Regions from separate parts of the Pseudomonas sp. TE3644 genome, predicted to be linked through region 2. Evidence: riboswitches for the same ligand, from Rfam matches in the RefSeq annotation. Region 2 holds a riboswitch; each other region holds the start of a gene.
What was found. A riboswitch is a leader RNA that binds a small molecule or an ion and turns the genes downstream of it on or off. The one in region 2 is predicted to bind cobalamin.
Positions count from the first base shown of each region.

Region 1 (2,196 bases), 460 kb from region 2:
CGCCGTCCTGCACCACATAGCGTGCCTCCAGGTCCCGTTCCCAGTGCCTGCCGTGGTCGCCGTAGCCCAGGTAGGCATAGCCGCCGTCAGGATCGACGTGGCTGCCATCGATATGATCGCCGCGCAGGTAGGCGGCGCTCAGTGTCAGGCCCGGCGCCAGCAGCAAGGCATAGCGCGCTTGCCAGGACCGTTCGTTGGGCGCGTTGAAGTCCGACATCTGCACCGCGTTGGTGAGGTAAATCGCCCCGCTGGTGACGTAGTCGAACGGCGTGTTGCCGTGCACCTGCTGATACCCCAGGCTGACACTGTGGGGCCCGTGGGCGTAGGTGGACATCAGGCTCCACGTGGTGTTGTCGATCTGCCCCGACAATGCCTTGCCCTGGTCGGTGGTGCGGTACAGGTTGAGGTTCCAGGCCAGCGAGCTGTTGCTGTCGATGACCTGCGTGACCGTCCCGCCCAGGTAATGCTGGTCCCAGGTGTCCTCATAGCGCGAGGTGAACAGGCTGGCGCGCAGGGTATCGCTTGGCGTGTAGACCACACCCGCCAGGTCAAGCGCATTACCCTGCCTGGCGCCGGAGTAGTTGACCACAAAGCCCTGGTCATGACTGCTGGCGTTGCGCGCGGTGCTTTCGGTGAAATGACCGGCGACGATCTTCACCTGCTCCAATTCCTGGCTGCTCAGGAACAGTCCCGTCGCCGTCTCGGGCAGCAGGCGGCTGTCGGATGAACTGAACACCGGCGTGCTCACCCGCTGCTCGCCGTAGGACAGCACCGTGGAGGACACGCGCAGCTTGAGGGCCGCGCCGCCGCGGCTGAATTCATCCTTGGGGTGGCCGTCATTGTCCACGGCCAGCAGGCGCGCCTTGCCGGCGCGGCCGCCGCCGCTGTCCAGCTGCCGGGCGTAGTAGGCATGGGCGTCTACCCCCACACCGATCACCCCCTGGGTGAACCCGGATTGCAGCGTGCCCATCAGCCCATAGCCCCATTCCTCGGCGTAGCCGTTGCGCTGTGCGCGGGGCTTGTAGGCATTGCGGGCCGCGCCATTGCTGGCGCCGTGACGGTATTCGCGGTTGTCGTAGACGGTGCGGTTGAGCAGGCTCCAGGTGCTGTCCTCGATGAAACCGTTGGCTTGCGACTGGGCAGAGTCGCCGAAGGCGAACGGGCTGGCGAGGGCCAGCAGGGAAGCGAGGCGGGGCAGCATGATGCAATCTCCATTTGAACGGTACACGGGCAGGGTGTACCGCCGGGAAACACATCAACGCGCCTTGGGAAAAGCACGGCACGGCCGTGTGCGGCGCCAGCGCAGACGGCAGGGGATGTCCTTCCCGGACACCCCGCCGGTCAGTGATGTTGCGTTGGCCGGCAGGTCTCCTGACTGATGCGTCATGGCCCGGCCCCGCCTTCCCGGGTAGGCCCAGTGGCATGAATGGAGCGGGCTCGGCATCTACAGTTGCGGGGGCAGTTTCGGTTGGCGCCAGCTGCGGCGCCGCGAATTCCCTATTAATCCCATTTGGAAACCGGCGGCGCGATGGTAGGGGATCAACGGCTTGGGATAAACCGCTAATGGCGTGCGCAAGGCAGATTGGCCCTTTGCAAGGGGGGCTTTATTATTTCAAAACATTTCACCGGCTGAGCTTAGGCGCCGGGGTAGGGCGCCAGTAGTCGTTTTACCGTCAGCGCCAAGGGCACAGTGAAGACGAAGTGCGACATGAACCCACCAATGATGGTCGCGGGGTCGAAGTAGTCCGGATGGTTGTCCGAGGCGATCGAGATGGCCACGTGCATGGCAACCCAGGCGATGATGGCGTAGAACAGCGCAATGAACGTCGCTTCATAGCCACGACGACGGAAGTACGGCCACACCGCGGCAAACAGAACGCCCCAACCGATGGCGAACGCGAAGTGAATGACTGTGCCCAGTGCGTAAGCCCAGATACCCAGCCCTTCCTGCACGCCCTTGCCGAACACCAGCCCCGTGGCATTGCGCGGGATACCGGCAAGCGGCATCAAGTGCTGCACGCCCACCCAGACCAGTGCTTCGTAAATCCAGATGCACACCGCCCCGGTAAGCCCGCCGATGGCGCCGGCGCGGATCAGTGTGGCAAGGGGGTATCGTTCGGTGCTCGACAGCGAGGCCGTGTGCTGACCGTTCAAGCGCAAGCTCGTCTCTTGACTCATGGATTTCACCTTCTTTGT
Region 1 covers NZ_JBWBQF010000001.1:3,857,036-3,859,231, reverse strand. The annotation lists gene ACZ9GA_RS16890 (OprD family porin) at 1-1,201, opposite strand, end outside; cobalamin riboswitch at 1,345-1,537, opposite strand; gene ACZ9GA_RS16885 (hypothetical protein) at 1,636-2,178, opposite strand.
Region 1: it holds a riboswitch for cobalamin, as region 2 does, so the genes downstream of both, ACZ9GA_RS16890 (OprD family porin) here and cobW (cobalamin biosynthesis protein CobW) in region 2, are expected to answer to the same signal.

Region 2 (2,196 bases):
GGCGCATCGGCTTGCCGGGGATGGCGGCAAAGCCCTTGACCCGCAGGATGCCGTGCTTGACCACCAGGGTGGTCAGGGCGTCCAGCAGTTGCGCTTCGGGGGCCTCAGGCAGTTCGATGGAGATCGAGTCGAAGGCATCGTGGTCGTGGTCGTCGTGATCATCGTCGTCATGGTGATGATCGTGGTGGGTCAGGCGGCCGTCGATGTGCTCTTCGGACTCGGCGCCCAGGCCCAGCAGTACGTCCAGCGGCAGGCGGCCGCTGCTGGCTTCGATCACCTTGACCGCTGGCGGCAGTTCTTCGGCCACTTCGCGGCGCACGGCGGCCAAGGCTTCAGGGTCGATCAGGTCGGCCTTGTTGAGGATGACCAGGTCGGCGCTGGCCAACTGGTCGGCGAACAGCTCGTGCAGTGGCGATTCGTGGTCCAGGTTGGGGTCCAGCTTGCGCTGGGCGTCCACCTGGTCCGGGAAGGCGGCGAAGGTGCCGGCGGCCACGGCCGGGCTGTCGACCACGGTGATCACCGCGTCGACGGTGCAGGCGCTGCGGATTTCCGGCCACTGGAAGGCTTGCACCAACGGTTTGGGCAGGGCCAGGCCGCTGGTTTCGATGAGGATGTGGTCCAGGTCGCCGCGGCGGGCCACCAGCTCGCGCATCACCGGGAAGAATTCTTCCTGCACGGTGCAGCACAGGCAGCCGTTGGCCAATTCGTAGACGCGGCCGGTGGCCTCTTCTTCGGTGCAGCCGATGGTGCATTGTTTGAGGATTTCGCCGTCGATGCCCAGCTCGCCGAACTCGTTGACGATGACCGCGATGCGGCGGCCCTGGGCGTTGTCCAGCATGTGGCGCAGCAAGGTGGTCTTGCCCGAGCCCAGAAAGCCGGTGACGATGGTGACGGGAAGCTTGGCCAGTGTTTTCATCGGATGCCCTTGGCAGGATGGCGGGCATACGGGACGAGAACCGCGGGTGCCGGGCACGCGGGTGCATTCGCCACCGGATCACCCCGCCCGGTTGAAGTGGAAAGTCTGTGTCGAGGCAGGTCTCCTGGCTCGCGGCACTGGCCTGAGGCCGACCCAGGCGCCTTCCCGCGCGCGGCGCAGTGGCATTGCCTGGGTGCATACCGCTTACAGTTGCGGGGGCAGCTGCGGCTTGGACCGCATTCCCATCTTGGCTCCGCGGGGCGGAGAACCTCGAAGGTGCAAGGCTACGCAGTGTGGGGGGGAAGGTCAATCGTGGGGAGTGGGGATTGCGGTAGGGCTTCTGGGTGCCTGGCTTGGGTTTTTATGGCGCCCTGGAGATCGAGCGCCGCCCGCGCGGCGCTTCCCGGGCACGGCCCGGTCCTACAGTTTGTTTCGGCCAGTTTCGTCTGTGAGATCTCCCGGGATCGCCCTGGTGGCACCAATAGAGATCTGCAGTGAACCAACAAGGCGGCCCCGGGAGATATCACTGGCATAATTGGCCCGAAACAAACTGTAGGAGCGGGCTGTGCCCGCGAAGCGCCGCGCGGGCGGCGCTCGATCTCATGAACACCAAAAACCCCAAGCCAGGCACCCCCTAGCCCCCCAAAGGATCGACAATGCCCACCCTCTACGCCGGCCTAGGCTGCCAACGCCACTGCCCCATCACCGAGCTGACCACCCTGCTCGACACCACCCTGGCCCACCACAACCTCACCCGCGCCGACCTGGCAGGGCTGGCCACCATCGACCTCAAAGCCAACGAACCCGCCCTGCTCGAACTGGCCCGCGCCCTGAACCTGCCCCTGACCCTGTTCAGCACCGCGCAACTGGCCCCCTTCGAACCCCACCTCACCCACAAATCCGCCCTGGCCTTCACCCACACCGGCTGCCACGGCGTGGCCGAAAGCGCCGCGCTGGCACTGGCCGGGCCCGGTAGCCAGCTGCGCGTCAGCCGGCAAAAAAACGCCAAGGCCACGGTGGCATTGGCACAAGCGGGCCCGATTCCCGGATAATCACCGCTTCGCACTTGAATTTCGCTCAAGCAGCATTCGTTTTCTTCAGGATTTGCACATGACCGTCTACTTCATCGGCGCCGGCCCCGGCGACCCGGAACTGATCACCGTCAAGGGTCAGCGCCTGATCCGCCAGTGCCCGGTGATCATCTACGCCGGCTCCCTGGTGCCCGCCGCCGTGCTGGAAGGCCACCAGGCCGAACAGGTGGTCAACAGCGCCGAACTGCA
Region 2 covers NZ_JBWBQF010000001.1:4,315,881-4,318,076, forward strand. The annotation lists gene cobW (cobalamin biosynthesis protein CobW) at 1-916, opposite strand, end outside; cobalamin riboswitch at 1,014-1,204, opposite strand; gene ACZ9GA_RS18945 (cobalamin biosynthesis protein) at 1,573-1,968, shown strand; gene cobM (precorrin-4 C(11)-methyltransferase) at 2,027-2,196, shown strand, end outside.

Region 3 (2,196 bases), 1.4 Mb from region 2:
GAATACTCGTTGACTGGGCGTTCCCAATGGAACAAATACTGGCGGCCACCGCTAGTGGGCAGCCTCGAGGTCGTCGAAGCGGCGTAGCCGGTACAGCAGTACCGACACCGCCCAACTGACAATGAAAATACCGATAATCAGGTATCCCAGCATGCCGAAATTGTCATTCAGCGTACCAATGAAATCCCACAGTCCACCCTTTAATGCCAGCTTGTCACCGATCAGCCCCAAGGCCTCAATGCTGCCGATGACCACAGCCACCACCACGGACACCAAGGTAATGGTCATGTTGTAGTAGATCTTGCGGATGGGCTTCATGTAAGCCCAGCCATAAGCGCCGAGCATGAGGTGGCCATCCAGGGTATCAACCAGCGACATGCCAGCGCTGAACAGCAGCGGGAACACCATGATCGACCAGGGTGACAGGCCTTGGGACGCCTGGCTGGCTGAAATTCCCATCAGGGCAATTTCGGTGGAGGTATCGAAGCCCAGGCCGAACAGGAACCCCATGGGGTACATGTGCCAGCTGCGGGTGATCAGCCGGAATAGCGGGCGGAATATACGGGCCAGCAGCCCGCGATCGGCAAGCAGCAGGTCGAAGTCTTCGTCGACATACACGCCACCCTTTCGCACGTTACGCCACGCCTTGTAGATGGCGCGCAGGATCAGCAGGTTCATAAGCGCGATGACCAGCAGGAATAACGCCGACACCGAAGTGCCGATCACACCACCGACGGCCTTGAAACTCTCGAACCGGTCCCTCATCACTGAGGCTGCCAGCGCCACGCCCAGTGAGGCCAGGACCACTACCGAAGAATGCCCCAAGGAAAAGAAGAAACCCACGGCGCCCGGCCGTTTCTTCTCCTGCATCAGCTTGCGCGTCACGTTGTCGATGGCCGCGATGTGGTCCGCATCAACGGCATGGCGCAAGCCGAAGCCGTAGGCCAGCAATGCTGTTCCCAGGAGCACGGGGTGGCCATGGAAGGCGGCGAGCGCCCATAGCCAGGCGACGACGTTGATGGCGATCAGCACGGCGTAAATGCCGCAAAGCTTTGTGCGCACAGGGTTGTTGGAATCGCAGAAGACCTGCGCGAGATGTCGAATCATCACAAAATACCTGTCAGGGTAAACGCGCCCTATAGGTTGAGGAACGCCAAGCGAGGTCTGACTTCTGGATTGTCCAGTAACAGTGGCGCGACCGCGCCGGACTTACACCGGCTTCTCACTTGGCAATGCTTTTTAACACCGTGCGAAGCTTACTCCCCTGCCTCACGCATTAAGTAAAATCTGTCCTCTGGAGCTTAAATCTTAGCCATGCATCCATGGCGGAGGGTGCTTGCAGCTTTGGATCATATGGCGCGACCGCCTCGCATTGATGGGTCATCCGCCCCATCCTGTGACGACAGGCCTCCCCGACAGCGTAAACGAAGTTCCTCAGCCCTTTCCAAGCAGCCCTCCTAGCATCTGTCCGTCGAGGACAGTTGCAGGGCGGCGGCATCCTCGACACGACGCCCCAACCCCGTGCTTGGGGTGCCCCGGTAAGGTTTTGTGGGTGGAACTGCTGACCGGGTCCACACCGGCGTCGAACGGATTGGGACCGCCCACCTCATGGGCGTCCGGCGGTGCCCAGTGCCCGCGCTGCGGTGTCGAACGGAAGGTCGATCACCTTCAAACCCACCAAGGCAGGGGTGCCGCCATGCCGATGGATCCGGTGCCCGGTTCGTACATTCAGTCTGCAGCGGTCCCGGTCAAGCGTCTGTGACGGTTCCTGAATTGTCCAGGCGGTTCCAGCCTGAGTTTTCGAAACTGTCGGTTGAACAGCGAAAGATTTTGATAACCCACCTCGCCTGCGATCGCGTTGACGGTCAACTCGGTTGAAACCAGGAGCGCACATGCTTTGCCAATGCGCAGACGCACCAGATACTCGAGAGGGGTGGTATTGGTGTGACGCTTGAACATGCGCTGAAAGCCCGATGAACTCAGGAAGGCAGCTTCAGCCATCTGAGGGATAGTCAGTGATTCCCTGAAATGCTCGTGCATATAGTTCAGTGCTCGCGCTATTTTTCCTTCAGCCGTGGGCAGCGACGAGCGTATTCCCGGCAACTGCCCCAATACCTGGAAATCTCGGTCATGCGCCAATTCAATGAGCACCTCGAAAAGGGTCAGAAGCCTCGCGGCCGGTGGTCGCCGTACCAT
Region 3 covers NZ_JBWBQF010000001.1:2,942,160-2,944,355, forward strand. The annotation lists gene ACZ9GA_RS12975 (HoxN/HupN/NixA family nickel/cobalt transporter) at 52-1,107, opposite strand; adenosylcobalamin (AdoCbl) riboswitch at 1,113-1,250, opposite strand; gene ACZ9GA_RS12980 (helix-turn-helix domain-containing protein) at 1,729-2,196, opposite strand, start outside.
Region 3: it holds a riboswitch for cobalamin, as region 2 does, so the genes downstream of both, ACZ9GA_RS12975 (HoxN/HupN/NixA family nickel/cobalt transporter) here and cobW (cobalamin biosynthesis protein CobW) in region 2, are expected to answer to the same signal.

Region 4 (2,196 bases), 3.5 Mb from region 2:
CTCGCTGATGCTGGTGGCGCCCGTCTCGTAATGAAAGCGCAGCAGGGCATCGGTGTCGGCCACGTACAGGTCGTTGCCCACCAGGGTCATGCCGAACGGCGAGTTGAGGTTGGCGATAAACACACTGCGGCTGTCTGCCACCCCGTCGCCGTTGGTATCGCGCAGCAGGGTGATGCGGTTCGGGCTGGGCACACCGGCGCCGGCCTTGCCCATGACCTTCTTCATCACCCAGCCCTTGATGCCCTTGCTGTCATCAGGCTTGGGCGGGGCGTTGGTTTCGGCCACCAGCACGTCGCCGTTGGGCAGCACATACAGCCAGCGCGGGTGGTCCAGGCCATCGGCGAAGGCGGCTACCTGAGTGCCCTTGGCTGCCTGCGGTTTTTCCCCGGCTGGCCAGCCGATGGCGTCGGCGATGTTCACCGTGGGGATCAGGGTCTTGTTGGGGGCTGGCAATTGCGGGTGCGGGCCCATGCCGTCGGTGACGTTGAGCTTGGAATGCTCGCCGCAGGCCAGCAGGCTGGCAGAGGCGAGGATGATCAGGGCCAGGCGGGTCTTGTGCATGTTCGTGTGCTCGCTGAAGGCTGGGCTTGTCTGCTGTAGAGGCCCGGGCTGGGCCGGTGGTTCAATGTAGCCGCTGCCTGGCGGCAGTGTGGGAGCGGGTTCTACCCGCGAAAAGGCCCACCCGAACTTCCTGATGCACCGCGGTGTACTTTTCGTGGGCAGAGCCCACTCCCACAAAAATAGTTGCGGCTACGCGATGTGCGGGGGCTGGCCTGCCCCACCTTTAATTGACCTCCCACCCCCAACCCTCTAACCTTCGCGGCGTGTTCCAGGTGCCTGGCAGCCCGTGGGCTGGCCAGGTGAAACAGGGAAGCCGGTGAGGCGCCGCAGGCGTGCGAGCCCGGCGCTGCCCCCGCAACGGTAAATGAGTCAAGGCCGCGCATGGCGCCACTGAGCCTGATTGGGTTCGGGAAGGCGCGTGGCCAGGGTGTGCATGCCCCGCTCATGAGCCCGGAGACCGGCCTGGAACCCCTCTTGGCAAGCCCTGGCGCTTGCCGTCCATTTTGTTCTGTCGCGCGGGTGAGAGCGGCATTGACGAGTCTGTGCTGCGCCCGTTCGGGCCGCGGCTTTTCGTCGATGTCGCCTGTGTGCAGGTGTAGCGGAGAGCTGCGATGAGTGAATCCCAGGAACGTGAAGAACGCCATTTGGCGCGCATGCTGCGCAAAAAGGCAGTGATCGACGAGCGTATCGCCAACTCCCCCAACGAGTGCGGGTTGCTGCTGGTGTTGGGCGGCAACGGCAAGGGCAAAAGCAGTTCGGCCTTCGGCATGCTGGCCCGCGCCATGGGCCACGGCATGCAGTGCGGCGTGGTGCAGTTCATCAAGGGCCGCAATGCCACCGGCGAAGAACTGTTCTTCCGCCGCTTCCCCGAGCAGGTGCGCTACCACGTGATGGGCGAGGGCTTCACCTGGGAAACCCAGGACCGCCAGCGCGACATCGCCGCGGCCGAAGCCGCCTGGGCGGTGTCGCGTGAGTTGCTGCGCGACGAATCCATCGGCCTGGTGGTGCTCGACGAGCTGAACATCGCCCTCAAGCACGGCTACCTCGACCTGGATCAGGTCATGGCCGACCTGCAGGCGCGCCCGCCGATGCAGCACGTGGTAGTCACTGGCCGTGGCGCCAAGGACGAACTGATCGAACTGGCCGACACCGTCACCGAAATGGGCATGGTCAAGCACGCGTTCCAGGCCGGCATCCGTGCCCAGAAGGGCATCGAACTATGACCCAGCCGCGTCACTGCCCGGCGGTGCTGATTGCGGCACCCGCCTCCGGTCAGGGCAAGACCACCGTCACCGCGGCGCTTGCACGCCTGCACCGCAACCAGGGGCGCAAGGTGCGGGTGTTCAAGTGCGGCCCGGACTTTCTCGACCCCATGATTCTGGAACGGGCCAGCGGCGCACCGGTGTACCAGCTGGACCTGTGGATGGTCGGCGCCGAAGAGAGCCGCCGGCTACTGTGGGAAGCAGCGGGGGAGGCTGACCTGATCCTGATCGAGGGCGTGATGGGTCTGTTCGACGGCACCCCGAGCAGCGCCGACCTGGCGCGGCATTTCGGCGTGCCGGTGCTGGGCGTGATCGACGGCACCGCCATGGCCCAGACCTTCGGCGCCCTGGCCCTGGGCCTGGCGCGCTACCA
Region 4 covers NZ_JBWBQF010000001.1:845,713-847,908, forward strand. The annotation lists gene ACZ9GA_RS03805 (PQQ-dependent sugar dehydrogenase) at 1-561, opposite strand, end outside; cobalamin riboswitch at 815-1,041, shown strand; gene cobO (cob(I)yrinic acid a,c-diamide adenosyltransferase) at 1,173-1,784, shown strand; gene ACZ9GA_RS03815 (cobyrinate a,c-diamide synthase) at 1,781-2,196, shown strand, end outside.
Region 4: it holds a riboswitch for cobalamin, as region 2 does, so the genes downstream of both, cobO (cob(I)yrinic acid a,c-diamide adenosyltransferase) here and cobW (cobalamin biosynthesis protein CobW) in region 2, are expected to answer to the same signal.